One region of the Marinobacter sp. 3-2 genome, then DNA from elsewhere that is predicted to be linked to it. Evidence: predicted binding sites of a transcription regulator. Region 1 holds the regulator's gene; each other region holds the start of a gene.
What was found. The regulator LexA, encoded in region 1, represses DNA repair genes until DNA is damaged. The targets are predictions, from matches to a motif close to CTGTNTNNNNANACAG.
Positions count from the first base shown of each region.

Region 2: a site for LexA is predicted at 2,029-2,044, ahead of recN (DNA repair protein RecN). Genes of this name have one in related genera too.
Region 3: a site for LexA is predicted at 5,952-5,967, ahead of recA (recombinase RecA). Genes of this name have one in related genera too.

Region 1 is NZ_RJUQ01000011.1:369,314-378,982, forward strand. Features, by position in the region: gene EDB94_RS03500 (PAS domain-containing sensor histidine kinase) at 1-5, opposite strand, end outside; gene EDB94_RS03505 (sigma-54-dependent Fis family transcriptional regulator) at 236-1,516, opposite strand; gene EDB94_RS21005 (hypothetical protein) at 1,561-1,686, opposite strand; gene EDB94_RS03510 (SOS cell division inhibitor) at 1,757-2,095, opposite strand; gene EDB94_RS03515 (DUF1329 domain-containing protein) at 2,113-3,471, opposite strand; gene EDB94_RS03520 (DUF6586 family protein) at 3,696-4,208, shown strand; gene EDB94_RS03525 (hypothetical protein) at 4,260-4,520, shown strand; gene EDB94_RS03530 (cell division inhibitor SulA) at 4,525-5,016, opposite strand; gene lexA (transcriptional repressor LexA) at 5,059-5,670, opposite strand; gene EDB94_RS03540 (amidoligase family protein) at 5,886-6,887, shown strand; gene EDB94_RS03545 (gamma-glutamyl-gamma-aminobutyrate hydrolase family protein) at 6,880-7,614, shown strand; gene EDB94_RS03550 (SIMPL domain-containing protein) at 7,646-8,350, shown strand; gene EDB94_RS03555 (translocation/assembly module TamB domain-containing protein) at 8,353-9,669, opposite strand, start outside.
Region 2 is NZ_RJUQ01000011.1:1,171,530-1,181,198, reverse strand. Features, by position in the region: gene fur (ferric iron uptake transcriptional regulator) at 1-186, shown strand, start outside; gene recN (DNA repair protein RecN) at 291-1,970, opposite strand; gene grpE (nucleotide exchange factor GrpE) at 2,226-2,825, shown strand; gene dnaK (molecular chaperone DnaK) at 2,918-4,843, shown strand; gene dnaJ (molecular chaperone DnaJ) at 4,922-6,049, shown strand; gene dapB (4-hydroxy-tetrahydrodipicolinate reductase) at 6,076-6,876, shown strand; gene carA (glutamine-hydrolyzing carbamoyl-phosphate synthase small subunit) at 7,071-8,201, shown strand; gene carB (carbamoyl-phosphate synthase large subunit) at 8,282-9,669, shown strand, end outside.
Region 3 is NZ_RJUQ01000018.1:184,778-194,446, reverse strand. Features, by position in the region: gene EDB94_RS18775 (hypothetical protein) at 1-785, opposite strand, end outside; gene EDB94_RS18770 (hypothetical protein) at 1,081-1,437, opposite strand; gene EDB94_RS18765 (outer membrane protein assembly factor BamE) at 1,671-2,216, shown strand; gene EDB94_RS18760 (hypothetical protein) at 2,291-3,151, shown strand; gene EDB94_RS18755 (S8 family serine peptidase) at 3,161-4,819, shown strand; gene pncC (nicotinamide-nucleotide amidase) at 5,400-5,900, shown strand; gene recA (recombinase RecA) at 6,065-7,111, shown strand; gene EDB94_RS18740 (hypothetical protein) at 7,108-7,557, opposite strand; gene EDB94_RS18735 (flavodoxin family protein) at 7,609-8,079, shown strand; gene EDB94_RS18730 (PilZ domain-containing protein) at 8,095-8,472, opposite strand; gene EDB94_RS18725 (ATP-binding protein) at 8,690-9,669, shown strand, end outside.

The DNA.
Region 1 (9,669 bases):
CTCATAACCTGACTCCCCGATCGGCCCGTCGGTTCGGGCCTCATAGTTCGGATACTTCGTTTGCAGGTTGTTAAGCCAGCACCGTGCCAACTTGTTTTTTTCTATATATTTCAGGAGGAAAGAGAATTCAGAAAGAGAGTGATGCCAATTTTACGTCGGTCAGAAACGGGAACGGCGCCTCAGGTTACGAACCTTTGACGCCGCTTCAGTAGCTTTAGAATCCGGACGATCCGGCTCAGGACTCCTCGGATTCCTCTTCCCTCAGCCCGTACTTGCGAACCTTCTCTACCAGAGTAGTGCGTCGGATCCGCAGCTTCTCGGCAGCCCTGGCCACAACACCGCCGGCCTCGTCGAGCGCCTGCTGGATCAACTGTTTCTCGAGGTTGGAGAGGTAATCCTTTAGGTCGATACCGTTCACCGGCAGCAATGCCGGGGCATCCAGGCCCACCAGGCCAGGAATACCGGAAGGCATACCGGTGTCCTCCACCGGGCGATTCTCATCATAGTCGTCAACGTAGCGGAACTTCTTGGGCAGCTCCTGCACGCCGATTACACCGTAGGGATGCATGATCGACAGGCGTTCAACAAGATTCGCCAGCTCGCGCACATTGCCCGGCCAGTCGTGCCTGCACAGACTCATGATGGCCGCGGAATTCATCCGCAGCGATCCACGCTTCTCTTTTTCCATCCGCGAAATGAGTTCATTAATCAGAAGGGGAATGTCTTCCACCCGGTCACGCAGGGCCGGCATCTCGATGGGGAACACATTCAGGCGATAATAGAGGTCTTCCCTGAAATCCCCGGATTCAATCATGTCTTCCAGGTGCTTATGGGTGGCGGCGATTACCCGCACATCTGCAGACTGGGTGCGATTGCTTCCCACCCGCTCGAAAGTGCGCTCCTGCAGAACCCGGAGAATCTTGACCTGCATGTTGAGCGGCATGTCTCCGATCTCATCGAGAAACAGAGTGCCCCCCTCGGCCATCTCGAAGCGCCCTACCCGGGCCGTGATGGCTCCGGTAAAGGCCCCTTTTTCATGGCCGAACAGCTCGCTTTCCAGCAGCTCCGCCGGAATGGCGCCACAGTTCACCGGAACAAATGGTTTATCACGACGGGAAGAATGGTAATGCAGGTTGCGGGCGACCACCTCCTTGCCGGTACCGGACTCACCGGTAATGAGAACGCTGACGTCCTTATCCGCCACCTGCTCCATCAGCTGGCGTACCTGCTGGACTTTTCGGCTGGTTCCCACAAGACTCCGGAAGAGCTGCAAACCGCGCTGCTGGCCACGCTCCCGGGAGCGGGTGAACTGATCCCGATAGATCTGGGCCCGGTAGAGCGAATCAACGAACTTGGTGTAATTGAGCGGCCATTCCATGCGAGCAATGATGCGACCGCTGGTCTCATCGGACAGCCCCTTGAGCTCAGGGTGACCAACAACCAGAAACGGTACGCCCTGAACGGCATCACAGACAGCGGTGATCGCCTCGGTGGCTCCTGCATCCTCGCCATTCACCACCGCGACCGCGATATCTGAAAGGCTTTCCTCATCACCACTGCTCAAAAGTGCCCTGGCTTCTCTCCGGCAAGGACCTGCTCCTCGCCAATGAACTCAAGAATGGTGACTATGTCCCGCAATCTTGAATCATCCTCGCTCAGCACCAGCACTTTGTTATTTTTAGACATTCAACCGAATCTCTTGGGGGATTTGTGCGGTATTTAAGACTGTAAGAACCCCAGAGTCAATTTTATGACGCTATTTTGGTCGGTTCGAAGAAACGTTCTGGTAGGCCTTCGCCGCACTCCGGTTCCTGTTTACACCCTTCAGGCCATCCTCCGCCTCCTTGCGGGCCATTCGGGCCGATTCATCGGCGGCGTCAATAAACTGCTGTAGTTCCTGCAAGCGGAGCCTCACCGGCTCCGCATCAACCTCTCCCGCTTCCAGGGCAGCCATCAGCGGCTCGACTGCCGGCTTCACCTGCTCGTTCAGCCCCGCCATCGCGTCCCAGTCCTTTTCGGCCAGGGCGCGACCGAGATCCGCCATCAGTCGATCCAGGTGGTCCAGGTGGTCCAGGTGGGCTTGCGGGTCTGCCATGTCAGTCTCCTTGGAAATCAGCGGCGAGCGGCACGACGGGCGGCGGAGGCAGTAAATTCGTTGCCACGGAACCCCGGGGCGAAATCGTACGCCGGGAATCCATTATCCAGCCCATCAACGTAGTAACGCTCCGCCTTCAGGTCGTAAGTCATTTCCATGGTAGTCCAGAATACCGGCTCACTGTAATAGCTGATGTTGTGAGCTTCCGACACACGCCACAGATTCCCCTCTGCATCGTATTCCTCGGACGCGAGGATCTGCCAGCTGTCTTCATCCACGTAAAACACGCGGCGATCATAAATGTGGCTGATACCGGTACGGCGTTTCGCTTCGACGACCCAAACCCGATGCAGTTCGTAGCGGGTAAGCTGCTGATTGATATGGCCCGGACGAATCACGTCGTCGGCTTCGATTTCTGGCCCGTGAAGCTTGTAGGCATTGTAGGGCACGAACAGCTCGCGCTTGCCTTTCAGCTCCCAGTCGTATTGGTTAGGCGCACCGTTGTACATGTCTTTCTGGTCGACTGACCGCAGCGAGGATGAATTCGGCAGGTCGGTTTCGTAGGCCAGGTTGGGCGACCGGCGAAGACGACGGGAACCGGAATCGTACCGCCACGCAAGACGCGGCGACCGCACCTGGTCAAGCGTTTCATGCACCAGCGTGATGGTGCCGGCCAGTGACGACGGTGAGACAGTGTCCGTCTTCAGGTAAAAAATCTTGTTATCGATTTCCGCCAGCTCCGCGCCCCTCTGGCTGTATGCGAAGAAGTAGTCGTAATCATTGACCACCGGGTTGTAGGAGCCATCCCTCTGGGGCGTTGCAGAGGCACTACGCAGGGAAATTTCTTCGCCCCGATAGCGCAGGATATGGTTCCAGATAACCTCCAGACCATTTTTTGGAATCGGGAAGGGACTGGTCATGATGGTGTCGCGAACGCCGTTACCATTGTCCAGCAACTGCGCTGTCAGCGCGTTCTCACGAAATTTGTCGTAGACGTGCTCGGGAAACGCGGCAGTCCGTCGGGTCTGGTAAACCGGCATGAAGAAGTCGGGCCCATACTTCTCCAGCATGGCAATGTGACCGTCTGAAAGCTTGTCCCTGTATAGCTCCAGGTTGTTGGAGGTAATAACGAAAAGAGCCTCATCTTCGGGAAACGGGTTAATTTCCACTTGCCCCTCACGCCAGCCGTCCGGCGGCGTGGCCAAACCTCCGGTCCATTCGGGTATGCTGCCTGAGCGGTTGCCCGCCTTTTCGGCTCCGACCGGGGTCAGTTCACCACCCAGCCGCTCGGCCTCGGCGGCCGTGACCTTGGACAGGGCCTGTCCAGAAAACCCGAGAAAAGCCAGTGCGACACCTGCAACGAGTTGGCTTCGCATCCCTTACACCTCCAGAAATTCATGCTGTTGGGTAGCCGCCACGAGCAGAACTCGCACAGCCGGGCGCCTTTTTGCCAAATTCAAACGGTCGTTTCAAGTGAATGTTTGTGTTTTATTGTGAAACCTCACCGCAGAGAGAATGGAAGAAATTTGATAGCGAAAATGATATGATGACGGATCAATTTTTCGGGGTTACACCCGCGCTGGGGGATTGAAGGTATTCCATGGCCTCGCAATGGCACTCACTGGTTTCTCAAAAGCTCTTTCTCGCCCGCACGCTGCTTCAGCCACTCGACCGGCCCACAGACGAGGCTCAGGAACAACGTCCCAACGAGGCGGAACAGGCCCTGCGCCGGGAAGCCGCTATTCAGGGGGCGATCGAGCTGCTTCTGCGGTCTCGAAAACTGTTGCTGGTCATGGTTGCGAGGCTATACCAGAGAAAATCAGAGGAACCTTCAACCCTTGATGAGCTGGTCGCTCTTATCGGGCCAGAACCGAGTGAAGTTGGCCGCCTGAAGGAGCTGGAACAGCGATCCGGGAGTTGGTGGAACCATATGGAGCAACTCGAGCGCGCCCAAAGCAGACCCCCGGCGACCAAAAAAACCGTGAGCGAGGAAAACATTATTGCGGTATCGGCCGATTCCGGACCGGATCGATCGTCGGCTGCTTTGATGAAAACGCTGACCGCCGTCAAACATTTTGCCGACGATCTGGAAGAGCAGCACAGCGAGTGGTAAGCCACTCCCAGCTCCGGTTATTCAAATCGTATTAACTTGAAGGTTTATTGAATGTCACCATCGTTTTTTGAAATCGTGCAATTGACCAATGGCGATTACGCCCTGCGCCGCATTGATGATGACAGTGCGCCACTGGTAAAAATCTCTTTTTCGGAAGAAGCCCGGGAAATGATGGAAGATCGGGATATGTCGGTTGCCAAAGCCATGATTGCAGCTGGCATTGAGGCTGTAGGCAATGTTGCCCACGATATCGACTGGGAAGATGACGAACTGGACGCCTCAGACGCCCAGCCCTCCTACACCCTGCATTGATCGGTTAACGCTGCCTGAGAACGACCCCGTGGCTATTGCCCTCGGCCGAGGCTCTTTGCAGGGATTCGAAGGCAGTTCGCCCCAGTTTACGGGTCCACATGACCACAGCGTGACAGGTGCCGGCACTGAGGGCTCGCTCTGCCAGGTCCTGGGCAGGATAGTCCGGTGTTGAACGCAGCACCAGCAATTCGCCGGCGACAATCCCGTGCATTTTTTGCCACTTGCTAACCAGCGCCTGGGGCGGGTCGATCCAGGCCAGCCAGCGCTTCTCCTGATTCAGCTGTGTCAGCATTGGCAACAGCAGCTGGAAATTTTCTACCTGGCCTTCCGGCAGAATGATCTCCGTCACATTGCCACAGACTTTGGGTTCGGTGGTTTCCGGAGCGCGTCGGGCGCGAATGACGGAACGTCGCTCGCGGGCGGCGGTTGCCGACACTGAACAGGACAGAGCATTGGGGTTGTAGGCCAGATTCTGATTAAAGCTCATTTGTTCCATAATTCACCCGTTATTCAAACTATCTGAGGCTATCCGAACCGCTCAGTGCAGGTCAGAGCGGCGGATAACACCAACACCCAGACCCTCGATGAACAGCTCCTGTTCGGTCAGGTCCACTTCGATCGGTGCGAATTCTTCGTTTTCGGCAATCAGGTAGACTTTCGAGCCTTCCTTGCGGAAACGCTTTACCGTTACCTCATCGCCAACCCGGGCAACCACCACCTGGCCGTTGTGAACATCCTGGGTACTGTGAACTGCCAGCAGGTCGCCATCGAGAATACCGATGTCTTTCATGCTCATGCCCCGGACCCGCAGAAGATAATCTGCAGACGGCGAAAAGAATTCTGGCTGCAGTGTGCAGTGATCCTCGATGTGCTCCTGAGCAAGGATCGGACTACCGGCAGCGACCTGACCAATGACCGGGAGGCCCAGGTCCTCTTCCGCCTCAGGCAGACGGATGCCGCGGCTCGCTCCCGGCACCATCTCGATGGCACCTTTCCTTGCCAATGCCCGGAGATGTTCTTCCGCGGCGTTGGCCGAACGGAAGCCCAGTTCTGCTGCGATTTCAGCACGGGTTGGCGGATAGCCGGTCTCGTCGACGTATCGGCGAATAATATCCAGTACCTGGGACTGCCTTGCTGTCAGCTTCATCAAGCTACTCCGCTATATCGGGATCGGGCCGCTGCAAAAATCAGCCTCTCGTAAGAGCGGCTCCGGTGGCCCTGTTTTTTTATACAGTAAAGTGACTATATACAGTGTTTTATCCAGTGTAAAGTCGGCTCCCTGATTTTCTTGCATCCGCTTAATAATGAGGATCAACAGCGGTGTGATATGGTTAGGGCACTATTCCTCACGAACCAGGGAGCACCATGACTCAAGTCAGTGCCTGCAGGATGCCTGACATCCTAAAGACGAACGAAGGGAAGGAACGCCGGGTTGGCGTCGAGATCGAACTGTCTGGTCTGGGCTACGATGAGCTGGTTACATTGGCGGCGGAGATGCTGGAGGGCACACCTGAGCTCAAGTCACGCTATGTGACAACCTTGCAGACAGCTCTTGGCGACTTCACGGTTGAGCTTGATTCCGATCCGATCAAGGATCTTGATCTGGCGGATGAGCGCCTCCCCGAGTCCATTCGAGAACTCGGTGGACAGGCGATGGATGTGATCGACGCCGCGGCCGAACGCGTGGTACCCCTCGAGATCATAAGCCCACCCCTGAAGTTTTCCAGCGTCGAGGTGATTGAAACGCTCGTCGACAAACTCAGGAACGCCGGGGCACTGGGTAGCCGGGACGCCATCTATTTTGCGTTTGGCCTGCAGCTTAATCCCGAGTTGCCCGACCTCAGCCCCGAGACCCTGGTTCGTTACTTCCAGGCGTTCGCGGCCCTGTATGAATGGCTCAAGCACCGGCATCAACTGGACGTCAGCCGCAAATTCACTACGTACATCGAACCCTGGCACGGCCGCTACACCGAGCTCCTGATGGAGGATAACTATCATCCGAACCTCGGGGAGCTCATGGAGGATTACCTGGAGTTCAATCCTACCCGGAATCGCGCGCTTGACCTGCTTCCACTGTTTGCCCACCTGGACAAGGAACGGCTGGAACGCCATGTTCAGGACCCCAGGATAAAAAGCAGGCCAACCCTGCATTACCGGTTGCCGGATTGCGACATCGACAATCCCGGCTGGCATTTCTCAACCGTTTGGAACGACTGGGTCGTTCTGGAGCAACTGGCCAACAATCCCGACGACCTGGCCGACATGCGGCAACTGTTCCGGGAGCGGCGCAAACTGAATCTTCACAACCTGACCCACAGCTGGCGGGAAACCACTGACGACTGGCTGGCCAAAAACGGGTATGTCTGAAGAGTCCAAAGAACAGGAACTTGAGGTTCCGGGCCTGACGATCGGCATCAGTGGTCCCGCTCGAAAAAGCCTTGCCCATCGCCTGATCAGCCTGGGTCTGCGCCTCCACGGTGCCCGGACCCACTATATTCGCCCCGGTTCACGGGTTGCCGTACCGATGCTTGATGGCCTGGTGCTGTCAGGCGGCACCCACGTCCATCCTGAACGTTATGGGCAGGAGCCACAGGTTACCGCCAACTATGACCGCAAGCGGGATAAAACCGATCAGTCACTGCTTGAGCAGGCTGAAGCTATTGGCATTCCCGTGCTCGGGATTTGCCGCGGCGCCCAGTTCATCAACGTTTTCCACGGCGGGTCCCTGTGCCAGAACGTGACACCGCTGAGGGTCAATACCCGGCATCGCCCACTGCTCTTGCCCCTGCAAACCGTGCGACTGGTAACGCACAGCCGGCTTGAGCAAGCCATGCGCTCCCCGGTGATCGGCGCCAACCGGATTCACAGCCAGGCCATCAAGCGCCTGGGCCGCAACCTGCGCGTGACCGCCGTGGACAATGATCTGTTTGTACAGGCTATTGAAAGCACCGGACGCCAATGGCTAACGGGCATCCAATGGCACCCGGAATACCTGCTCTACCATGGCGGACACCGACGCATCTTTGGCCAGTTCGTGGATGCTGCCCGCCGATACAAACTGGCGCGCCTGGAACCGGATTCCGACGACGCCTGATCCATCAACGGTTTCCAAAGGAGGCACTACCATGAACGGACGGAACCGAAAGCTCCGTTTAAACCTGAAGTCCGGTTTTATTCTCCCTCTCGCGCTCACAGTACCTGCTCTGACAATGGCAGGTGAGGTTACGCTCACTGGCGAGGGCAGTGTCCGATACGAGCCCGACAGCGCCAGACTCCAGTTCACAGCCAGTGCCGAGCACGAGCTTCCCCAGAAGGCCACCGAACGGGTAGCGGCCCTGATGGCGCAGTGGCGCGAGGGTATTACCGAGTACCAGGATCAGCTCAATGATTACTCAGACGCGTCGGTAAACCTTTACACCCGAACGTTGCCCGCATCTGAAAGGGAGGAGCAACCCCGCAAGCAGGCCGTTGCCTCCCAGACCGTCAGCTTCAGCATCAGTGATCTTACTCTGCTCAACCCCCTGCTCCAGCAGGCCCAGGCTGTGGGCCTGGATTACCACCTGGGCCCTCACCAGTTCTTCCACTCGGATGAGACCGGTATGGAACAGGAAGCACTGGCCAGAGCCATCGCAGACGCCCAGGCCCGCTGCCGATTCGTGGCCAGTCAGCTCGACCAGAGCTGTGGTGATGTGGTCACCATCAACATCAATGGCGGGCACCGCCCGGTACCAATGATGATGGCGGAGGCCAAATCCATGTCGGATACGGTATCGAGCGTGGGTGAGCGGGAAATCCGGGCCTCAGTGAGCGCCACCTTCGAGCTGGACTGAACTCAGAAATCCCGGGTGTAGAAGATATCCAGGGAGGCCGCCAGCCCGCTGGCAGCCTCAAGATAGAAGTAGCGGCCCAGATCGTAGCGCAGAGCGACCGTGGTTATCGGCTCGAAGATGCCGACACCGTAGCGGACACTCAGCTCATCCGTCAGATACCCGCTCGCCACCACCGAGGTCTGATCGCCGGAACCCTCCGCTTCCAGGGTGAGCTGGCGAATACCGAACTCTTCGCCAATTTGCCCCGTCACCTTGTTGGCCTGGGTCAGTCCCAGGGACAGCGCCGCCCGGCTCATCTGGCCCTCATCACCCCGGCTCTGGGGCGCCCGGCCAAGAATGACATAGGAAAGCGCCTCTGTCTGAGGCATGTCGGGGTTGGAGAATACTTCCGTCTGGGGCGACTGCACAGGGCCGGTCAGACGAATACCGGCCACGACGGTATCCACGGTGCGGACGGCCTCGATGTCCAGGTAGGGTTGGGTAAGGTTGCCCACGAACAACAGTCTTGCCCGCCTGAGCTTGAGCTCCTGACCATAGGCTTCATACTGGCCATTGACCAGTTGGAGCGTGCCACGGGTATCCATGTCATTGCCAATGCGAAGAGATCCCTCCAGATCACCGGTCACGCCGAAGGCGGCAAAAGTCACCTGATCTTCTCCAACAACCACGGTCACATCCATATTCAGCGATCGGACAACGGGCTCTTCCCGTTCCACGCCGACAATGACCTCATCCTCCGAGACCGACACGGCCTGGTCCGGCAAACCCTGTATCTCAATGTCGCCTCTTGGCACTCCGACCTGTCCGGATACCTCCAGGGCCCCCTCACTGAAAACGATGGTCAGATCCGGCTCCACCTCAAGCTGCGCATAAGGCTCCAGGTTGAATGGCACACGGCTGCCGGAAATCGTGATTTCCCCCCGGGGAGACTGTTGCCAGTCGATTTCCCCATCCACAATGGTCTGGCTTCGCGCATTGCTCCGGATCCTGCCACTGATCTCGGCCGAGTAACCGCCAAACTGAACGCTGGCGATCACCTCCTCGATCGGTACCGGCAAGCGGGGATCGGAAACCCGTCCATTCACCAGGTGCAGTTCGCCGGTCACCGCCGGCTTCATCAGCGGGCCGGAGAGCTGGCCCTGGCCGTTCACCCGACCGGCAACTTCGTCCAGCCCGGAAAGCAGTCCTGCAAGGGCAATATCCAGACCCTCGAGACTGAAGGAACCCTCAACGTTGCGGTCGTCCGAGTTCGGATCCAGGTTCATATCCAGCGTGAAATCGCCAAGCTCCGGTCCGGAGAGACGGACCGCAAGGTCGGC
Region 2 (9,669 bases), 800 kb from region 1:
GGCCATGCCGTGTTCGAGATGGCTGGCGACGACCACCACGACCATATGGTGTGCACCCAGACGGGTGAGGTAGTCGAGTTTGTCGACGAGGTCATTGAAGAGCGACAAAAGAAGATTGCCGAAGAGCACGGTTACGAAATCGTCGACCACAGCCTGATTCTGTACGTAAAGCCGATCAAGTCCTGAGCCTGGCTCGGGTCGTTGGCTGAAGGAACGAAAAAAGGGGCGGGTTTATGGCCCGCCCCAACAGCTCTCAGGATCGAGAGGGGTAGTGGATAGTTGCTCGCGGCTCAGTGATGGGTTGCCTGCCCCTTTGAAAACATTTCCCTGGCATGAGCGATCGTATGTTCGGTCATGTCCACGCCTCCCAGCATTCTCGCCACTTCACTGATTCTGCCCTGATCGTCCAGCGTCTCGATTTTCGAGAAGGTGGCATCCTGCTCGGTGAACTTGCTGACAAACAGGTGCTGATGACACTGGGCCGCCACTTGCGGCAGGTGGGTGACGCAGAGCACCTGTCCGTTGCCGCCAAGAGTCCGTAACAGTCGGCCAACCACCTCGGCCGTGCCGCCGCCTATGCCGACATCCACTTCATCGAACACCAGTGTGGGTGTGGTTGATGTCTGGGCAACCACCACCTGAATGGCAAGGCTGATCCGCGACAGTTCGCCGCCGGAGGCTACTTTGGCCAGTGGCCGCGCAGGCTGCCCCGGGTTGGCGCTGACCAGGAATTCAATCTCTTCCAGTCCGTGGGGCGCCGGCTCCCCACCGTTACTGCGGTTCAGGTGAGTAATGAACTGCATGTTGGGCATGCTTAACTGGGTGAGCTCCGCTGCGACCCGCTGATCCAGTTCGTCGGCGGCCCTGGCACGGGCCTCTGACAGCTCCGCGGCCAGCTCATCGAAGCGTCCGCGCTGGCTGTCCAGCTCTGCGGCCAGCTGCTCCAGGCTGCCCTCGCCACCGTCCAGCTCGGCCAGCTCGGCACTCAGGCGCTGATGCAGTTCCGGTAATTCTTCCGGTGTGATCCGGTGTTTGCGGGCCATCTGGTAGATGGCGCTCAGCCGTTCTTCCACTTCCGCCAGTCGAGCTGGGTCGGCCTCGTAGTCCTCGACGAAATGGCGAAGGTTGTCGCCGGCCTCACTGATCTGGATCTGGGCTTCGTTCAGCATCTGGATCGTGTCCGCCAGTGCAGGAACGTCCACCGGAAGCTGCTCCAGCTGCTGTAACGCCTGGCGCACCAGATCTACTGCGCTGGTTTCATCTTCGGTGCAAAGCAGGGCGGCCTGATGGCTGTTGTGCAGAACCGTATCCGCCTGGCTGAGCTGCGCCTGTTCCTGTTCCAGGTTTTCCTGCTCGCCCGCTTCCAGTGCAAGACGATCCAGTTCTTCCACTTGATATCGCAAAAGCTGGAGTTTGGCCTCTGCTTCATCGGCATTCTGCTGGCGTTCGGTCAGCCGCTGGCGGATCTGGTTCCAGGATTTCCAGGCTTCCCGTGTTTCAGCGGCCAGGGTCTCAACGCCGGCGAACTCGTCCACCAGCTTGCGGTGGGTTTCCTTGCGCAAAAGAGACTGGTGCTGATGCTGGCTGTGAATATCCATTAGCACACCGCCCAGTTCCTTGAGGTGGTTCAGGGGGCAGGGTTGGCCATTGATGTAGGCGCGGGAGCGGCCATCCTTGCTGATGACCCGGCGCAGGATGCAATCGTTGTCGTCATCCAGCTCGTGTTCTGCCAACCATTCGGTTGCCTCGGGAATTCCGGATACGTCGAAGGTCGCTGTGATGTCGGCGCGTTTGGCGCCATGCCGGACGGCGCCGGCATCGGCTCTGCCACCCATGGCCAGGCCGAGGGCGTCCAGAACGATGGATTTTCCGGCGCCGGTCTCGCCGGTCAATGCGGTCATGCCCTTGCTGAACTGGAGTTCCACCCTTTCAGCGATGGCGTAATTGGAAACCGTAAGTTGAGTCAGCATGCAGATAACCTCCGCGTTGTTCCTGAAACCGGCAAAACACTGTGGATGTATACAGTGACTGTGAATATATACAGGGTTTTTGTGGTTTGCAAACCTGAGGGAGGTATTTTCTTCAGGATTGCAGGCTTTGGTGGTTGAAACCTGGAGAGCGGGCCCCATATCCGTTCGCAACGACATTTTCCGGCTCGAGGCGGCCGGAGCCCATGTTTAACCGGCCACTGACAGCGGGCCGCTTTAGATGAAGCAGGAGTAGCCATGAGCACTGACGAGAACCGCAACGAGCACGAGGAACTGAACGAAGCCCTCGAGGCTGCGAAAGAGGAGGCCCAGGCCGCTGAAGGCGAAGCCGGCGACAACGAAACCTCCGAAGTGGAAGCGCTCCAGGCTCAGGTTCAGGAATTCCAGGAGCAGATGCTGCGCTCCCAGGCGGAAATGCAGAACGTGCGCCGTCGGGCCGAGATCGACGTTGAGAAGGCGCACAAGTTTGCCCTGGAAAAGTTCGTCAAGGAGCTGCTGCCGGTAGCTGACAGCCTCGAGAAGGCGGTCGAGAGCACCGAGGGGCACGATGAGTCCGGCGAACTGGTTGCCTCAATTCGTGAAGGCGTGGAAATGACCCTGAGTCTTTTCATGTCCAGCCTGAAGAAATTCAACGTTGAGCAGATCAACCCGGTGGGCGAACCGTTCGATCCCCAGCATCACGAGGCCATGTCCATGGTGCCTGCGCCGGATGCCGAGCCGAACAGCGTGGTAGCCGTGGTGCAGAAAGGGTATCTGCTGAATGGTCGTGTTGTGCGGCCGGCCATGGTGGTGGTCGCGAAAGCGGAAGATGCACCAAAAATTGATGAGCAGGCTTGAAAAGCCGATTAAAGCGCCAATATAGCCAGTAAATAGCGAAAGCGGAGGCAAATGGCCTCCTGGAAAGCATTCAGAAGAATTGGAGTGACTCAATGAGCAAGATTATCGGTATCGACCTGGGAACGACCAACTCTTGTGTAGCCATCATGGATGGCGACAAGGTGAAGGTAATCGAGAACGCCGAGGGTGATCGCACCACCCCGTCCATCATCGCATACACCGATGATGGTGAGACCCTGGTTGGCCAGTCAGCCAAGCGCCAGGCGGTTACCAACCCGAACAACACCCTGTACGCCATCAAGCGTCTGATCGGTCGTCGTTTTGAAGACGATGTGGTCCAGAAAGACATCAAGATGGTGCCCTACAAGATTGCCAAGGCAGACAACGGTGATGCCTGGGTTGAAGTGAAGGGCGAGAAAATGGCACCGCCGCAGGTGTCTGCAGAAGTTCTCAAGAAGATGAAGAAGACTGCAGAAGACTACCTGGGCGAAAAAGTGACCGAAGCCGTCATCACTGTTCCGGCCTACTTCAACGACAGCCAGCGTCAGGCTACCAAAGATGCAGGCAAGATCGCCGGTCTGGAAGTGAAGCGGATCATCAACGAGCCGACCGCAGCAGCCCTGGCTTATGGCCTGGACAAGAAGAGCGGCGATCGTACCGTGGCGGTATATGACCTGGGCGGTGGTACCTTTGACCTGTCCATCATCGAAATTGCCGATGTTGACGGTGAGCACCAGTTCGAGGTTCTGGCCACCAACGGTGACACCTTCCTCGGTGGTGAAGACTTCGACCTGAAGATCATCGAGTACCTGGCAGACCAGTTCAAGAAAGACAGCGGTATCGACCTGCGCGGCGATTCCCTGGCGATGCAGCGTTTGAAGGAAGCGGGCGAGAAAGCCAAGATAGAGCTTTCCAGCAGCCAGCAGACCGACGTTAACCTGCCGTACATCACCGCAGACGCGTCTGGTCCCAAGCACATGAACGTGAAACTGACCCGTGCCAAGCTGGAATCTCTGGTAGAAGACCTGGTTCAGCGCAGCCTCGAGCCGTGTAAAGTGGCGCTGCAGGATGCAGGCATGAAGGCAGGCGAAGTCGACGAGGTTATCCTGGTCGGCGGTCAGACCCGCATGCCGCTGGTGCAGGAAAAAGTGAAAGAGTTCTTCGGCAAAGAAGCTCGCAAGGACGTTAACCCGGACGAAGCTGTGGCGATGGGTGCTGCTATCCAGGCGGCCGTTCTCTCCGGTGATGTGAAAGACGTTCTGCTTCTGGACGTAACCCCGCTGACCCTGGGTATTGAAACCATGGGCGGTGTGGCAACTCCGCTGATCGACAAGAACACCACGATTCCGACCAAGAAGTCGCAGACGTTCTCCACAGCGGACGACAACCAGACCGCGGTAACCATCCATGTGGTTCAGGGTGAGCGTAAGCAGGCTGCCCAGAACAAATCGCTGGGCCGTTTCGATCTGGCTGATATTCCGCCGGCAGCGCGTGGTGTGCCGCAGATTGAAGTTACCTTCGATATCGACGCCAACGGTATCCTGAACGTGTCTGCCAAAGACAAGGCGACCGGTAAAGAGCAGTCGATCGTGATCAAGGCCTCTTCCGGTCTGAACGATGACGAGATCGAGAAGATGGTTCAGGACGCCGAGGCCAACGCCGAGGAAGATCGCAAGTTCGAAGAGCTTGTCCAGGTTCGCAACCAGGGCGACGCGATGGTTCACGCCGTTCGCAAGACATTGAACGAAGCCGGTGACAAGGTCAGCGACAGCGAGAAAGAGTCCATTGAAGCGTCCATCAAGGAGCTTGAAACCGCTCTGGAAGGTTCCGACAAGGAAGACATCGAAGCCAAGACTCAGAAGCTGACCGAGGTCTCTTCCGAGCTGGCCCAGAAGATGTATGCAGATCAGGCGGATCAGACCCAGCAGGCCGGTGGGCAGGAAGAAGCCCAAGGCCAGAAGTCTGACGATGCTGTCGACGCTGAGTTCGAAGAAGTCAAAGACGACGACAAGCGATAAATCTGACGTACATCAGGTAGTTGGAAAACGCGGGGAGATCCCCGCGTTTTCCGCGTTTAAAAACAGGGTTTTAAAAGCATGGCCAAGCGCGATTATTACGAGATTCTCGGGATTTCCCGGGACGCGGACGAGAAGGAAATCAAGCGAGCCTACCGAAAGCTCGCCATGAAGTACCACCCCGACCGTAACCCGGACGACACCGAAGCCGAGAACAAGTTCAAGGAGGCCAGCGAAGCCTACGAAGTACTGGCAGAGCCGTCCAAGCGGGCTGCCTACGACCAGTTCGGCCACGCCGGCGTTGACGGCCAGGCCGGAGGCGGCGGATTCGGAGGCGGCGGTGCCAGCTTCTCGGATATCTTCGGCGATGTGTTCGGCGACATCTTTGGTGGCGGCGGTCGTGGTCGCAACACCCGGGGTGCGGACCTGCGCTACACCCTGGAGCTGGATCTGGAAGAGGCCGTGAAAGGCAAGACGGTCCAGATCAAGATCCCGGGGCATCGCGAATGTGAAGTATGCGACGGCAGCGGCGCCGAGAAAGGCTCCCGCCCGGAAACCTGCAGTACCTGTAAGGGTATGGGGCAGGTGCGCATGCAGCAGGGCTTCTTTACCGTACAGCAGGCCTGTCCGACCTGTCGGGGCTCCGGCCAGATCATCAAGAACCCCTGTAAGGCCTGTCACGGTCAGGGCAGGGTTCAGGAAGAGAAAACACTGTCGGTCAAGGTGCCGCCTGGCGTAGACACCGGTGACCGCATTCGCCTTTCCGGTGAAGGCGAGATGGGCGTCGATGGTGGTCCTCCCGGAGATCTGTATGTGCAGATAGCTGTGCGGGAACATTCCATCTTCACTCGCGATGGCCGCAACCTCTATTGCGAAGTTCCCATCAGCATCGTCGATGCCTCCCTGGGTGGAGAGCTCGAGGTGCCGACACTGGATGGCCGGGTGAAACTGAAGATTCCACCGGAAACCCAGACCGGCAAGCTGTTCCGCCTGCGTAACAAGGGTGTCAGTCCGGTTCGTGGCGGTCCTGCTGGTGACTTGCTGTGCCGTGTGATCGTGGAAACGCCGGTGAATCTGACCAAGCGCCAGAAAGAGCTGCTGGAAGAGTTCCAGAAAACTCTGGATGCCAGTAACGGCACAGAGCACGGCCCGAAGAAGACCTCCTGGTTTGAAGGCGTGAAAAGCTTCTTCGACGAAATGAAATTCTGATCGGCGCGACAAGAAGGAACGCGAGCATGAGGGTAGCAATCATCGGCGCCGCCGGGCGCATGGGAAAAGTCCTGATTGAAGCCGTTGACGGCACTGAGGGTCTCGAGCTGGGTGCCGCCGTGGTCGAGCCCGGCAGTAGTCTGATCGGCGCCGATGCCGGCGAAATGACCGGGATCGGCAAAACCGGCGTCAAAATGGCCGGCAGCCTGGCTGATGTGAAGGATGATTTCGATGTGCTTGTCGACTTCACCTTCCCGGACCTGACTCTGGAAAACGCCGAGTTCTGCAAGGCCAACGGCAAGATGCTCGTGATCGGCACTACCGGCATGTCCGACGCCGAAAAGCAGCAACTGGCTCTGGCCGCCGAGTCCACGCCCGTAGTGTTTGCGCCCAACATGAGCGTGGGCGTTAACGTCGTCCTCAACCTGCTGCGCACCGCCGCCGCAACCCTGGGTGACGACTACGACGTGGAGATTATCGAAGCCCATCACCGCCACAAGAAAGACGCGCCCTCGGGAACGGCCCTGCGCATGGGTGAAGTTGTTGCCGATGCCCTCGGTCGTGACCTGAAAGAGTGTGCCGTCTATGGTCGTGAGGGCTTCACCGGCGAGCGAACCCGCAAGGAAATCGGTTTCGAAACAATTCGGGCGGGTGATGTGGTCGGTGATCACACCGTTTTGTTCGCCACCGAGGGTGAGCGTATCGAGGTGACCCACAAGGCCAGCAGCCGGATGACCTTTGCCAAGGGTGCCATGCGGGCCGCTTTATGGCTGAAGGATAAGTCGGCCGGGCTTTATGATATGCAGGACGTGCTGGACCTCAAGTGAGGCCATTTCTCGTGGACACAAAGCGCCATATTTTTTACAATAAGGCGGTTTGACTGCACCAAGCGTACCTTTGCACAAAGATTCTGAAAAAGCGGGACCGAGTTAAGACTCCGTCTCGCTTTTTTGCAACCTGAATTTGCGCTTGCGTTCCTGTTCGTGACGAACCGATACGCCACTCGATGAGGATACAAGCCTTGAGCACACCAGCAATCCTTGCACTCGCAGACGGAAGCCTGTTCTACGGCACAGCCATCGGCGCTGACGGAGAAACCAGCGGCGAAGTGGTGTTCAACACCGCCATGACCGGCTACCAGGAAATCCTGACCGACCCGTCCTACTCCCGCCAGATCGTGACCCTGACTTACCCGCATATCGGTAACACCGGTGTGAACGAAGAAGACGTCGAGTCAGACCGCATCCAGGCCGCCGGCCTGATTATCCGCGATCTGCCTCTGCTGGCCAGCAGCTGGCGTAGCAAGGGAACTCTGGACGATTACCTGCGAAGCAACAACATTGTTGGGATCGCCGACATTGATACCCGCCGTCTGACCCGCATCCTCCGGGACAAAGGCTCCCAGAACGGTGCCATCGTTGCCGGTGAAAACGCCACTGCCGAGCGGGCTCTGGAACTGGCAAAAGCCTTCCCGGGCCTCAAGGGTATGGATCTGGCAAAAGAGGTTACCTCCGACAAGATCTGGTCCTGGAAAGAGACGGAGTGGACCCTCGAAGAGGGTTACGGTGAGCGTGAGGAATCACGGTTCAAGGTGGTTGCCTGGGATTATGGCGTCAAGCTGAACATCCTTCGCATGCTCGCGTCCCGCGGCTGCGACATCACCGTGGTGCCGGCGCAGACTCCGGCCTCCGAGGTTCTGGCAATGAACCCGGACGGTGTGTTCCTGTCCAATGGCCCCGGGGACCCCGAGCCCTGTGATTACGCCATCACCGCCATCAAGGAAGTGCTGGAAACCGAGATTCCGGTGTTTGGTATCTGCCTGGGTCACCAGTTGCTGGCCCTGGCCAGCGGTGCCAAGACCATGAAGATGGGGCATGGCCACCACGGAGCCAACCATCCGGTTCAGGATATCGCCACCGGCACCGTGATGATCACTAGCCAGAACCACGGGTTTGCCGTGGATGAGGCAACTCTGCCGGCCAATGTCGAGGCGACTCACAAGTCCCTGTTTGACGGCACCCTGCAGGGCATTCGCCGGACCGACAAGCCGGCCTACAGCTTCCAAGGCCACCCGGAAGCCAGCCCCGGCCCCCATGATGTGGCCCCGCTGTTTGACGAGTTTATCCGCCTGATGGAGGTGCGATCGGCCTGAGACCGATCGCCACGGAAAACTCACGGGCGCCGCGTGTTGCGCTGCCAGAATTCAAAAGTTGCTGACAGGTTTACCAAGACATGCCAAAACGTACCGACATCCAAAGCATCCTGATCCTGGGCGCCGGCCCCATCGTGATCGGGCAGGCGTGCGAGTTTGATTACTCCGGAGCCCAGGCCTGCAAGGCGCTGCGCGAAGAGGGTTACCGGGTTATTCTGGTTAACTCCAATCCGGCAACCATCATGACCGACCCGGTCATGGCCGATGCCACCTACATCGAGCCGATCACCTGGAAGACCGTCGAGAAGATCATCGAGAAAGAGCAGCCGGATGCGCTGTTGCCCACCATGGGCGGCCAGACCGCGCTGAACTGCGCCCTGGACCTCGAGCGCCACGGCATTCTGGAAAAGCACGGCGTGGAAATGATCGGCGCCAACGCTGACACCATTGATAAAGCCGAAGACCGGGACCGCTTCGACAAGGCCATGAAGAAGATCGGCCTCGAGTGTCCGCGGGCCACGATTGCCCACTCGATGGAAGAAGCCTGGAAAGTGGCTGACGACATCGGCTTCCCGTGCATCATCCGCCCGTCTTTCACCATGGGCGGCTCCGGCGGCGGTATTGCCTACAACCGCGACGAGTTCGAGGAAATCTGTACCCGCGGCCTGGACCTGTCCCCGACCAACGAACTGCTGATCGACGAATCCCTGATCGGCTGGAAAGAGTACGAGATGGAAGTTGTCCGGGATAAAAACGACAACTGCATCATCGTCTGCGCCATCGAGAACTTCGACGCCATGGGCGTGCACACCGGTGACTCCATCACCGTGGCCCCGGCCCAGACCCTCACCGACAAGGAATACCAGATCATGCGGAACGCCTCTCTGGCAGTCCTGCGTGAGATCGGTGTGGAAACCGGCGGCTCCAACGTGCAGTTCGGGATGAATCCGGACACCGGCCGGATGGTCGTCATCGAGATGAACCCCAGGGTGTCCCGCTCCTCGGCGCTGGCCTCCAAGGCCACCGGCTTCCCGATCGCCAAGGTCGCGGCCAAGCTGGCGGTAGGCTACACCCTGGATGAGCTGCGCAACGAAATTACCGGTGGCGTCACCCCGGCCTCGTTCGAGCCGTCCATCGACTACGTGGTCACCAAGATCCCCCGGTTCACCTTCGAGAAATTCCCCCAGGCCGACGCCCGCCTGACCACCCAGATGAAATCCGTGGGTGAGGTCATGGCCATTGGCCGAACCTTCCAGGAATCCCTGCAGAAAGCCCTGCGCGGCCTGGAAGTGGGCTCCGAAGGCTTTGACGAGAAACTCGAAGACCTGGATTCCGAGAATTCCCGGGAAACCCTGACCCGCGAACTGAACGTGCCCGGTGCCGACCGCATCTGGTACATCGGCGACGCTTTCCGGGCTGGCATGACGGTTGAGGACCTGCACGAGCATACCCACGTGGATCCCTGGTA
Region 3 (9,669 bases), on a different contig from region 1:
TATAAATTTACCTCGGGTGTGCAGGGCTCAGAGTATTTGTACAGATTATCGTATTTGTCAGAATCGAAAACTTCCATGGGAGTCGCGCCTTTACCGGAAAGCTGTTCTCTATGCTTGATGAAGTGATCAAATGACCGAGCCCAACCACTTTCAGCGTGTTCCGGTGTCGATCCATAGATAACCAGATGTCTCAAGGAAAAATGAAAGTCGTATTCATGGGAAATCGGGTTTTTCTCCCAGTTGACAGGGGCCTCTCCATCACCCCAGTGATCATCCTTTTCCCATTGCGTGTACTTGGTTTTCACTGCCTTTACGTAGGCTGAAACTTGATCCGAGTTCGGTATATTCCGATAAAATTTGGAAATTCGTACTACTCTCCATTGGTAGTCAGTGTCTGGGGCGACACTTACGGAATACAGCTGGTCTTCATCCTCAATCCAACCTTTGAAAGTCTCAAAGCGACAAATTGTCGGGCGCTTTTCCAGAAATTCAATGAAGTTACGATCAAACCGATGTTTGACTAGATTTTGTCGGAGCTTTTCAAGATTCGAGCTTTGTGCGTTCGGAAAGATAGTCTGCCAGAATGCCAGGGCCTCGTCCCACTGGGTCTGGCTTGCCTCAGTTGGCTTTAAAGGCATCCAATCCAAGTCTTTTATCTTGGAAACCTCATCTTCAATACATATGGAATCTATGCATAGCGGAGGATTAGGTGCGCTGTGGCCTACACCTGTGGACAAAAAAAACAGGCTTGCTGCAAGGCCGCAATTTCTCATCACCCTTCTCATTTTCTCTCCTTGATGTGATGTTTGTTACGCAACGATCCTTCACTCTGAAAGGGGCAATAGAACAGTGGAATGGCTACAAGCTCTCACCCTCAGGGCCAGTCAAAAGGGAGCCCACGCTACCTTCCCGTTGCGCTCACCAACTTCATTCCACGTGGGCATCATCAAAACTTTTGGTTGGCTTTTAGGTCGATAGAGCCCTGCTTGTCTCCCAAACCCTTGTTTGAGTTGTCAGAGGCTAGTCGCTATCCCAGATAAGTTCTTATGCCTAAACACTGCAAATAACGGCACGACGCGCTTAGTTACACCCAAACTGGTTGCAGGTGGTGCTGAAGCTATTGCCGTCGCTGTCTGTGCCAGTCCGGTACTGGGTATTTCCAATGTTTTGAATTGTCTGGTTCCAGGAACCGCCATCGGCAGAGCGGCCTTGTTGAAAGGTGGTATTACCGATCGTTGTCGAGTTCGACGACCAGCTTGATCCCGTGCGGCCGTTGTTCCCCGTCATGTAGGTTTGGTTGCCGAACTTTTGGACGGTGTAGCTATTACCTTGGTTGTCGGTGCAGGTTTTGAAGGAGCCAGAGCTGGTACAGATTGCGCTTGCGGTTGAGCTTAGTAGAAGCAGGAGTAACCCTGCGGTGCAGATCAGTCCTTTCATGCGAAGATCCCTCTTTCTTTTGCAGTCCACCAAATGACCAAAAGAGTGTAGGCATGGTTGCCAGTTCGCTCAAGAACGATCTTTCGAATTTTTGTCTATGTAGCCGCGCAAGCGTCTGCTTTTGAATCCAAAGGTAGTTAGCCCCGTAATAATTAATTGGCTTGTAAAAGGTTGTTAAATGGCGTTTTTTTGATCTAATTGGGCAAGCGTTGTGCAGCTAGTTAGGGGGAGAAGTGGTAGTTTCCTATTCGAATCGCGGCCGCCAGTTGGCTGGATTATTTTCTGGAAACGAACAAAAGGATCTCTCAGTGAACAAGAATCATGGAAAGTTTGTGTGCGCGGTAGTTTTGGCTTCCGTTGCTCTCTCTGGTTGCGCAACTTCTGGCGGGAGCCAGAACGGGTTTTCGACTGCCGCAGAAGGCGTGAAAGATGGAATTGGCGCCGTTGCGGAAGGCGTTGGCAATGCAGTAGGTGGACTGTTCCAACCGTACACAAATGGGGTGCAAGTATCCGATCAAGATCTCGAAAGCTTGCGGTCGGGTATGACAACGGCTGAGGTTGAACAAATTCTGGGGTTCCCTCCCGAAATCAATGAGAGTAATGGCCAGGAAATCTGGTCCTACCCGTATACCGAAATCCGTCATTTCGGTGGAAATACGAACGAAACAACTATTGTTCGCTTCGATGCCGACGGCGAATTAATCAAGGCATACAAAACCAATTCTCGAAATAGCCCCACTGGTAATCCTCTTGTTGATGCTGCTAACGGCGTCAACTGAGCCCTCAATTTCCCCCCAGGTTCCTGATAGCAGGTGTATCAGGGCAGAGTAATATCAAAAAATAAGGATATTGAATGACGTTCAATAAAGCGTTTGTACCATGTATTGCAGTAGCGCTTTTAAGCACAGGTTGTGGTGGTGGAGGCGGTGAGGATAAGCCGCAGACAGTTCGTCTTAGCGATACTAAGGAACTATCCATTGCTGAGAACAGCGCTGACAGCTTTTCCGCTACTAACGCCATCAATAAGATCGAACCGGTTGAGCCGTCTGACAGCTTAAATCTCTCGTTCGATGGGACCGAGGTCACTATCACAGCGAGCAATCTGGATAAGCCCGTGCTTGGGGTGTATGACCTGTACATGTCCAAGGGTAAAGACACGCTGATCCAGCGCTACGAAATCATGGGCATCAACACCTCTGCTCAAGCGCTCGAATCGCAGGCTTTCGCTATTCAGCAAAATGCTGAGGAAATTCTGGCACTGTCGGAAGACAAAAAGATTTATGAGTATCTCGTTGACCTTGGTTATCTGCGTGAAGATCTGACTCCGGCTCGGCGGGATGAACTGATTGATGACTTCGATGCAACTGCCCAATCGACATACGAATCGGCCGAATCGAGTTTTCAGCAGCTCTCTCAGGCTTATGACGACTACCAGGCGGGAACCATTGGTGAGAGCGCTCTACAAAGCTATCTCAACACTGCGGTTTCTGAACTGGCTAGTCACGACGACTACGGCTACGGAATGATTCGTAATTTGGACGCCACATCGAGTGCTGTGATGTCGACTCTGCCGAATTCCGGACTTGAGTATGTTGAGTCGCAGGCTCGTTTCAGCCGGTACTTCGATGAATCAATGCTGACCACCGATTCAGAAACAGGCCAAGTGTCTTACGTTTCCGGATTCGAAATTCTCGCGCCCCTGACAGGTCTTTAAGGAGTGGCTATGACACTGAAAACAACACTGGCAGCTGCGCTGATTCTCAGCGCGCCCTGTCTGGCCATTGCTAATGAGCCTGCACCGATCAAATCCCTGTCGGAGGAATCCATCAGCGAGAAGGTCATCATCGTCTACAAGGTTATCGGAGCCGAGGAAGGGACCTCTCAGGATGAATCTCCGAAATATCGTTGGAAGCGCCTTATTGTTTCCAGTGATGAAGTGGATGAGGCCATTGAGCGTTTGGAAAACGATGCCACCGTAGGTGATATTGAGATCGCTCAGAAGGTTCATAACATCAAGCCGGTCAAAGAGATCCCGGCTCCTTCTACTGTCCGTGGAAGCTCTACGGATAGCCAGGTCTACAATGACCCGAAGCTGTTTGACCAAGAGATTTGGCAGGACAGAGAGCAAGGCTTTACTGGTCGTCTGAACATCAGTCAGGCCCAGACCGTCTATGACCGAAGTCAGCGTATGCGCATTGGCTTTGTCGATGGCGGCTTCGTGGAAACTGGCGACATAACCTTCTCTGAAGGTGCTAACCTGGTCCTTTTTGAGCGCGGCCCTGAGTTTCGGGAAAACGTTCTGGACCCGACCTGTGAGCATCGTCACGGTAACCATGGCGCACACATAACTGCTGCAACCACGAACAATGGCAAAGGCATGGCCGGCATTGTTGATGCTGATATTGTCGCAGCCCGCGCCCTCTCTTGCGCTGGCGCAGGATTTACTAGCGATATCTCTGATTCCATCCTGTGGCTGGCAGGCGAGCCTGTTGACGGCGTGGCAACTCTTAGTGAGCCAGTCGATGTAATCAACTTGTCCCTTGGTGCTCAAACTCAGTGCCCGGACTACATGCAGGATGCGATCAACATTGCTCGATCCAAGCGCATACTGATTGTTGGTGCTGCTGGCAACGATAACATTGATGCTTCCAATACCTATCCTTCAAACTGTGAAGGCGTGGTGTCAGTTGGATCAAATAGGTTTGATGGCCAGAAGTCTGGGTTTTCAAACTTCGGTGAGGTTGTCGACATCTACGCCACGGGCAGCAGGGTGTTTTCAACCAACGATGTTGAGGACTATGTCCTTGTTTCTGGTACATCCTTCTCAGCCCCGATCGTGTCTGGACATGCCGCACTGATCAAGGCCGAAGAACCTGAGGCGGATGAGCGTCGAATTATTCGCCTTCTTACCGGGACCAAAAACGATGAGCTTACCGGTGCTGCCGCTGAGATTCTCGATAAGGGTATTATTGATAGTCTCGAACTGGCCAAGGCCGTATCGGGAGAGACCTATGTTGCCCGGCCTCTGAGTCACGCCCTTCTCAATGAGAATCGTACAAACACCGACGCCTACACGCAGGCTGCAGCAGGTCTTGATGTATGTAATTTATATGAGGTTGACACCCAAAAGTTGGATGGTTTGAGCCTTCGTGAGGGAGAGTTCTTTAAAGTCTTTGAAGTGCCTAAGGCTCAGGATTTCACGCTTGCGAATGGGATTGAGGTTTCAAAAAGTCAGGGATCAAGAGTGCTTCTGAAAGGAATCGACCCAAGCCAGAACGATTATGGCTTGTCAGTTTGCAATTCAGACAACTCAACCTGCCATTCAGAGATTCCTTTGAACCTCAACGCTTCAAAAGCGATGACTGGGGTATATTGCTCTTAACCCAATATTTTTTAAACAAAGCTGTATCCCTTCAACCGTCATTAACTATGTGGCGGTTGAAGGGCACCGCAAGACTTCGAGTGGGAGTTCCCAGCTGACGAAGTCAATGCGGCTAACGATCAACTGGAGTCTCTGGCTTTCTACAATTCCTGCGCAATCCAAGCTCTCCTATCTTTCTGACACATCCTTCAATCAAGAAGTCAGGTTTTCTCTTCCTGTTGAGATCCCAGCATCAGAGTTCCACACTCGTAATCAAGGAATCGGAAGTTCTCACCGACGGTATTTGTTGTCCAAAGCAGTCGGAAGAATCATTGAAGAGTTGGGGCAATTTTGGGGCAAAAGGGTGCGTGTTTGTCCGTGTTTTACCGTGTTTTGAGGTTTGGCCTATTTTTGTCTGAGTTGCTCAAAGGCCTGTCCCACAAGGCTTTTAGGGCTGCTTTGCAAATAATAACCGCATCATTGGGGTGTGCTTGGAAAGATCGGTCTGAGCTGCTGACATGAACGGGTCCGGTAGCCTTGCTTTGGATGAAGGCGTGAATTGTAAGAAAATAACCGCCGTGATGAAACGAAGGAGGTCATTATGCTGGCCAGCGATCAGGAATTGGAAGAGGCAGGCAACCGCCTTGGTGAACGACTGCTGACAACCGGCCGTACAGTTGCGACGGCGGAGAGTTGCACCGGCGGCTGGGTTGCGAAGGTACTGACCGATCGTGCCGGTTCTTCGGCCTACGTGCTGGGTGGCCTGGTCACGTACAGCAATGAGGCCAAGCAGGGGCTTCTGGGCGTAACCCGGAAATCGCTGGATGAACACGGTGCGGTCAGCGAACCGGTGGTGCGGGAAATGGTTGCCGGTGCCCTGGTGGCGACAGATGCTGACGTTGCCGTGGCTATCAGTGGTGTTGCCGGGCCCGGCGGTGGCAGCGATGACAAGCCTGTGGGCACCGTCTGGTTTGCCTGGGGTAGCAGCCCGGCCTCCACCGTGGCCGTGGTAAAACACTTTGAGGGTGATCGTGATCAGGTCCGCAGGCAGGCCGTTCTCTTTGCCCTTCAAGGGGTTAACAATTTTGTGGACGAAGTCTGACGGCTTTCACATCCGGAGGGGTTGGTCTCCTCTGCGGGTTATGTTTTAATACTGTTCAAATATACAGGGAATGGGCTGTTCGAGCTGTACAGATTCCCGATTCACTATTTCGCTGCCAGCCTTTTCCTGAGGGTGGCGGCCCAGGCGACAGAGGGTTTGCACTGATGGAAGACAACCGCAAGAAAGCATTGAGCGCAGCACTTGGGCAGATTGAGCGCCAGTTCGGCAAGGGCGCCGTGATGAAAATGGGCGATCAGCCCCGCGAAGCCATTCCTGCGGTCTCCACCGGTTCCCTTGGCCTGGACGTTGCCCTGGGTATTGGCGGTCTTCCATATGGTCGAATTTGCGAAATCTACGGTCCGGAAAGTTCCGGTAAGACGACGCTCACCCTCCAGGTAATTGCCGAAGCACAAAAAGCCGGCAAAACCTGCGCATTCGTGGATGCCGAGCACGCGCTCGATCCGGTTTACGCCGAAAAGCTGGGCGTCAATGTGGACGACCTTCTGGTGTCCCAGCCGGATACCGGTGAGCAGGCCCTGGAAATTGCCGACATGCTGGTTCGTTCCAATGCGGTAGACGTAATCATCGTGGACTCCGTGGCGGCCCTGACCCCGAAAGCGGAAATCGAGGGTGAAATGGGCGACAGCCACGTGGGTCTGCAGGCGCGACTGATGTCCCAGGCGCTTCGCAAGCTGACCGGTAATGTCAAACACGCTAACTGCCTGATGATTTTCATCAACCAGATCCGTATGAAAATCGGGGTTATGTTTGGCTCGCCCGAAACCACCACCGGTGGTAACGCGCTGAAATTCTACTCCTCCGTTCGCCTTGATATCCGCCGCATTGGTGCCGTGAAAGATGGTGACGAAGTGGTCGGTAACGAGACCCGCGTGAAAGTAGTCAAGAACAAAGTATCGCCGCCGTTCAAGCAGGCCGAGTTCCAGATTATGTACGGTAAGGGCATTTACCACATGGCGGAAGTGCTGGATATGGGCGTCAAGGAAGGCTTTGTCGACAAGTCCGGAGCCTGGTACGCCTACAATGGCGACAAGATCGGTCAGGGCAAGGCCAACGCCTGCAAGTTCCTGGAAGAAAACATGGACATTGCCAACGAGATCGAAGCCAAGGTTCGGGACAAGTTGATGCCCAAGCCTGAACCCAAGAAAGACGCAAAAGAAGAGCCCGCAGAAGCCAACGGCGAGCTGCTCTAAACGTTACCAGGCGAAGACGATAGGGGCGGTAGGCGAAAATTAAGGCCTGTCGCGCCCTTGCTACCTTCGCTTTTCTTTTCAGGTATTAACTTTTCTTCCAACTCCCGCCGAAAGTGACCCGGTTCAGCGCCAATATCGACCTCTAGCCGCTCCAGGTAATCTGCCCCGCCTGCCTGCTGCAACTGGCTTTTGATCCAGCTCCTGTATCTTAGTCGACGATAGAGTGCCTTTAGTTTTTTTCCGTTGAGATAACGCATCGACTTCTCCTCCTTTCGCGGTTCACCTTGTAATCCATGGTAAGCAGAAGTCTTTGCAAGGTATCGGTTCAGATCGTTTAAAAGTCCTAGTAACAGATCGACTATTTTTGCCTCTGTGCTGCTCAAATAATGAGCATCTGTGCTTGCTGCGTCTTCCTCCGGTTTGAGCTGGCCTAAGAATGAATCCATACTCTCCAGGTGCCCAAATTCTTTGCTCTTCAGCTACAAATCAGGGTCTGTATGGAAGCAAGAAAGAGATTATTGATAGTCGCTCATGCACCTTCCCCAAATACTCTCAAGCTTCGGGAGGCGGCCGAGCAGGGGGCGCACCATGAAGACATCGAAAGCGTAGAGGTAAAGGTGCTGGCGCCCCTGGACGCCGGTCCCGATGACGTTCTGGCCTGCGACGCCATTATTCTGGGCACCACTGAGAATCTCGGGTATATGAGTGGTGCTTTAAAAGACTTCTTCGATCGCAGCTATTATCCCTGCCTCGAGAAAACCCAGGGGCTGCCTTTTGCCTATTACATTCGCGCCGGCCATGACGGCACGGGCACCAAGCGGGCAATAGAAAGCATTACCACCGGGCTGCGCTGGAAGCTGGTCCAGGAGCCTTTGATCTGCCGGGGTGAATACCGGGAAGAGTTTGAAGATCAGTGTCGGGAGCTGGGGATGTATGTTGCGGCCAGCCTTGACGCCGGGCTGGTTTGATTCCGAAGGCCTGGCTCAGCTGGCAAACCGGTTGTAGAAGCCTTCAATCCGCGACAGGGCATTGTCGACAGTTCGTGAATAGCCCTTCTTGTCCAGGCAATAGCTGAACTGGACACTGACGCGATAGCCGGTCTGGAAGGGCTGGCATTCCACCACCCGTGCACAAACCCGCGATTCGCTGATGTACTTGCCGTCAAAATCCATGAACAGACGGGCGCCCGGCTCTACTGGTCGGGGGCATAGCACTGCCATTCCGTACCGGTTGAGGTCCAGGCAGGTAACCGGCGTGGGCTGTTTGCCACGACCAAGGAAGCTACGCTCCCGGAGCTGGACCTTCAGGCAGGAGGCGGGGTAACGATCCTTGATTCTGCGCTCTGCGGAATCATTGGTCATACGCTGGCGTCCGTTGCGTGCATTGTTTTTATGGTTGGGACATGAAGTGTAGTTCCGGAAAGGCTGGCTGAAAAATGAGCGGCGGCGGAATTGTGAACTGCCTAACAAAATCCCGCGCACTGTGCGCGACTCCAGAAATCTTCGTGCTGAACGCGACAGAGCCGACCGCAGAATCTACAATGACCGGCCAATGTGTTAACCGTTACAGGACCAAACCTTGAAGTCACTGCCTCTGCACCAGCTTTACAAAGCCTGTGTTCTGAAAGATCTGCCGTTCAAAACCACCAAGCAACTGGAGCCCCTGGCTGAAATCGTTGGCCAGAACCGTGCCCAGGAGGCTGTGCGTTTTGCTCTGGCAATGCCCCATGGCGGTTACAACGTCTATGCCGTTGGCCGTAATGGCCTGGGTAAGCGCACCATGATGCTGCGTTACCTCGAGCATCATGTGGATACGGATCAGCAGAGCCATGACTGGTGCTACGTGGCCAACTTCGAGGAGCCGCGCATTCCGAAGCTGTTGCAGCTCCCGGCCGGGAAGGGTACCCAGCTCAAACAGGATATGGAAAAGCTGATGAGTCGCCTGGTCAAGGTTATTCCCCAGACCTTTGACAGCGACAGCTTTCTTGAGCGCTCGGAACAGTTGAAAAACGAATACGGCAAAAAGCAGGAAGACGAGCTGGAGAAGGTGGCGGCCCAGGCCAAGCGCAAAAAAGTCAGCCTCACTGTGACAACCCCGGGCGGTTATCGGTTGGTGGCCATGAATGGCGACGAACCCCACACTGCGGAATCTTTCCAGGCTCTGACCGATGAGCAGCGCGACAAGTTCGAAGATGCCATCAACAAGCTTGAGAAAAAGCTCCGGCAGGCGCTTCGCAAACTGGCGGACTGGGAGCAGGAATACGCTGATAAACAGCAAGCCCTGAACCAGGAGACCCTCGAGAGTATCTCAGGCCATCAGATTGATGAGCTGATCGAGAAATACAAGGATCTGCCGGACGTGGTCGCCTTCTTTGAAGCGGTTCGGGCGGACCTGGTTGAAAATCTGGAGATTTTCCTCGATGACAACGAGGAGCAGGCAGCGATTGCGTATGCGTCCCTCGACAAGAAGATGCCCCGCCGTTACCTCGTCAATGTTCTGGTGCATCAGAAAACCAACGAAGTGCCGATGGTTGTGGAGGACAACCCCACCTACCACAA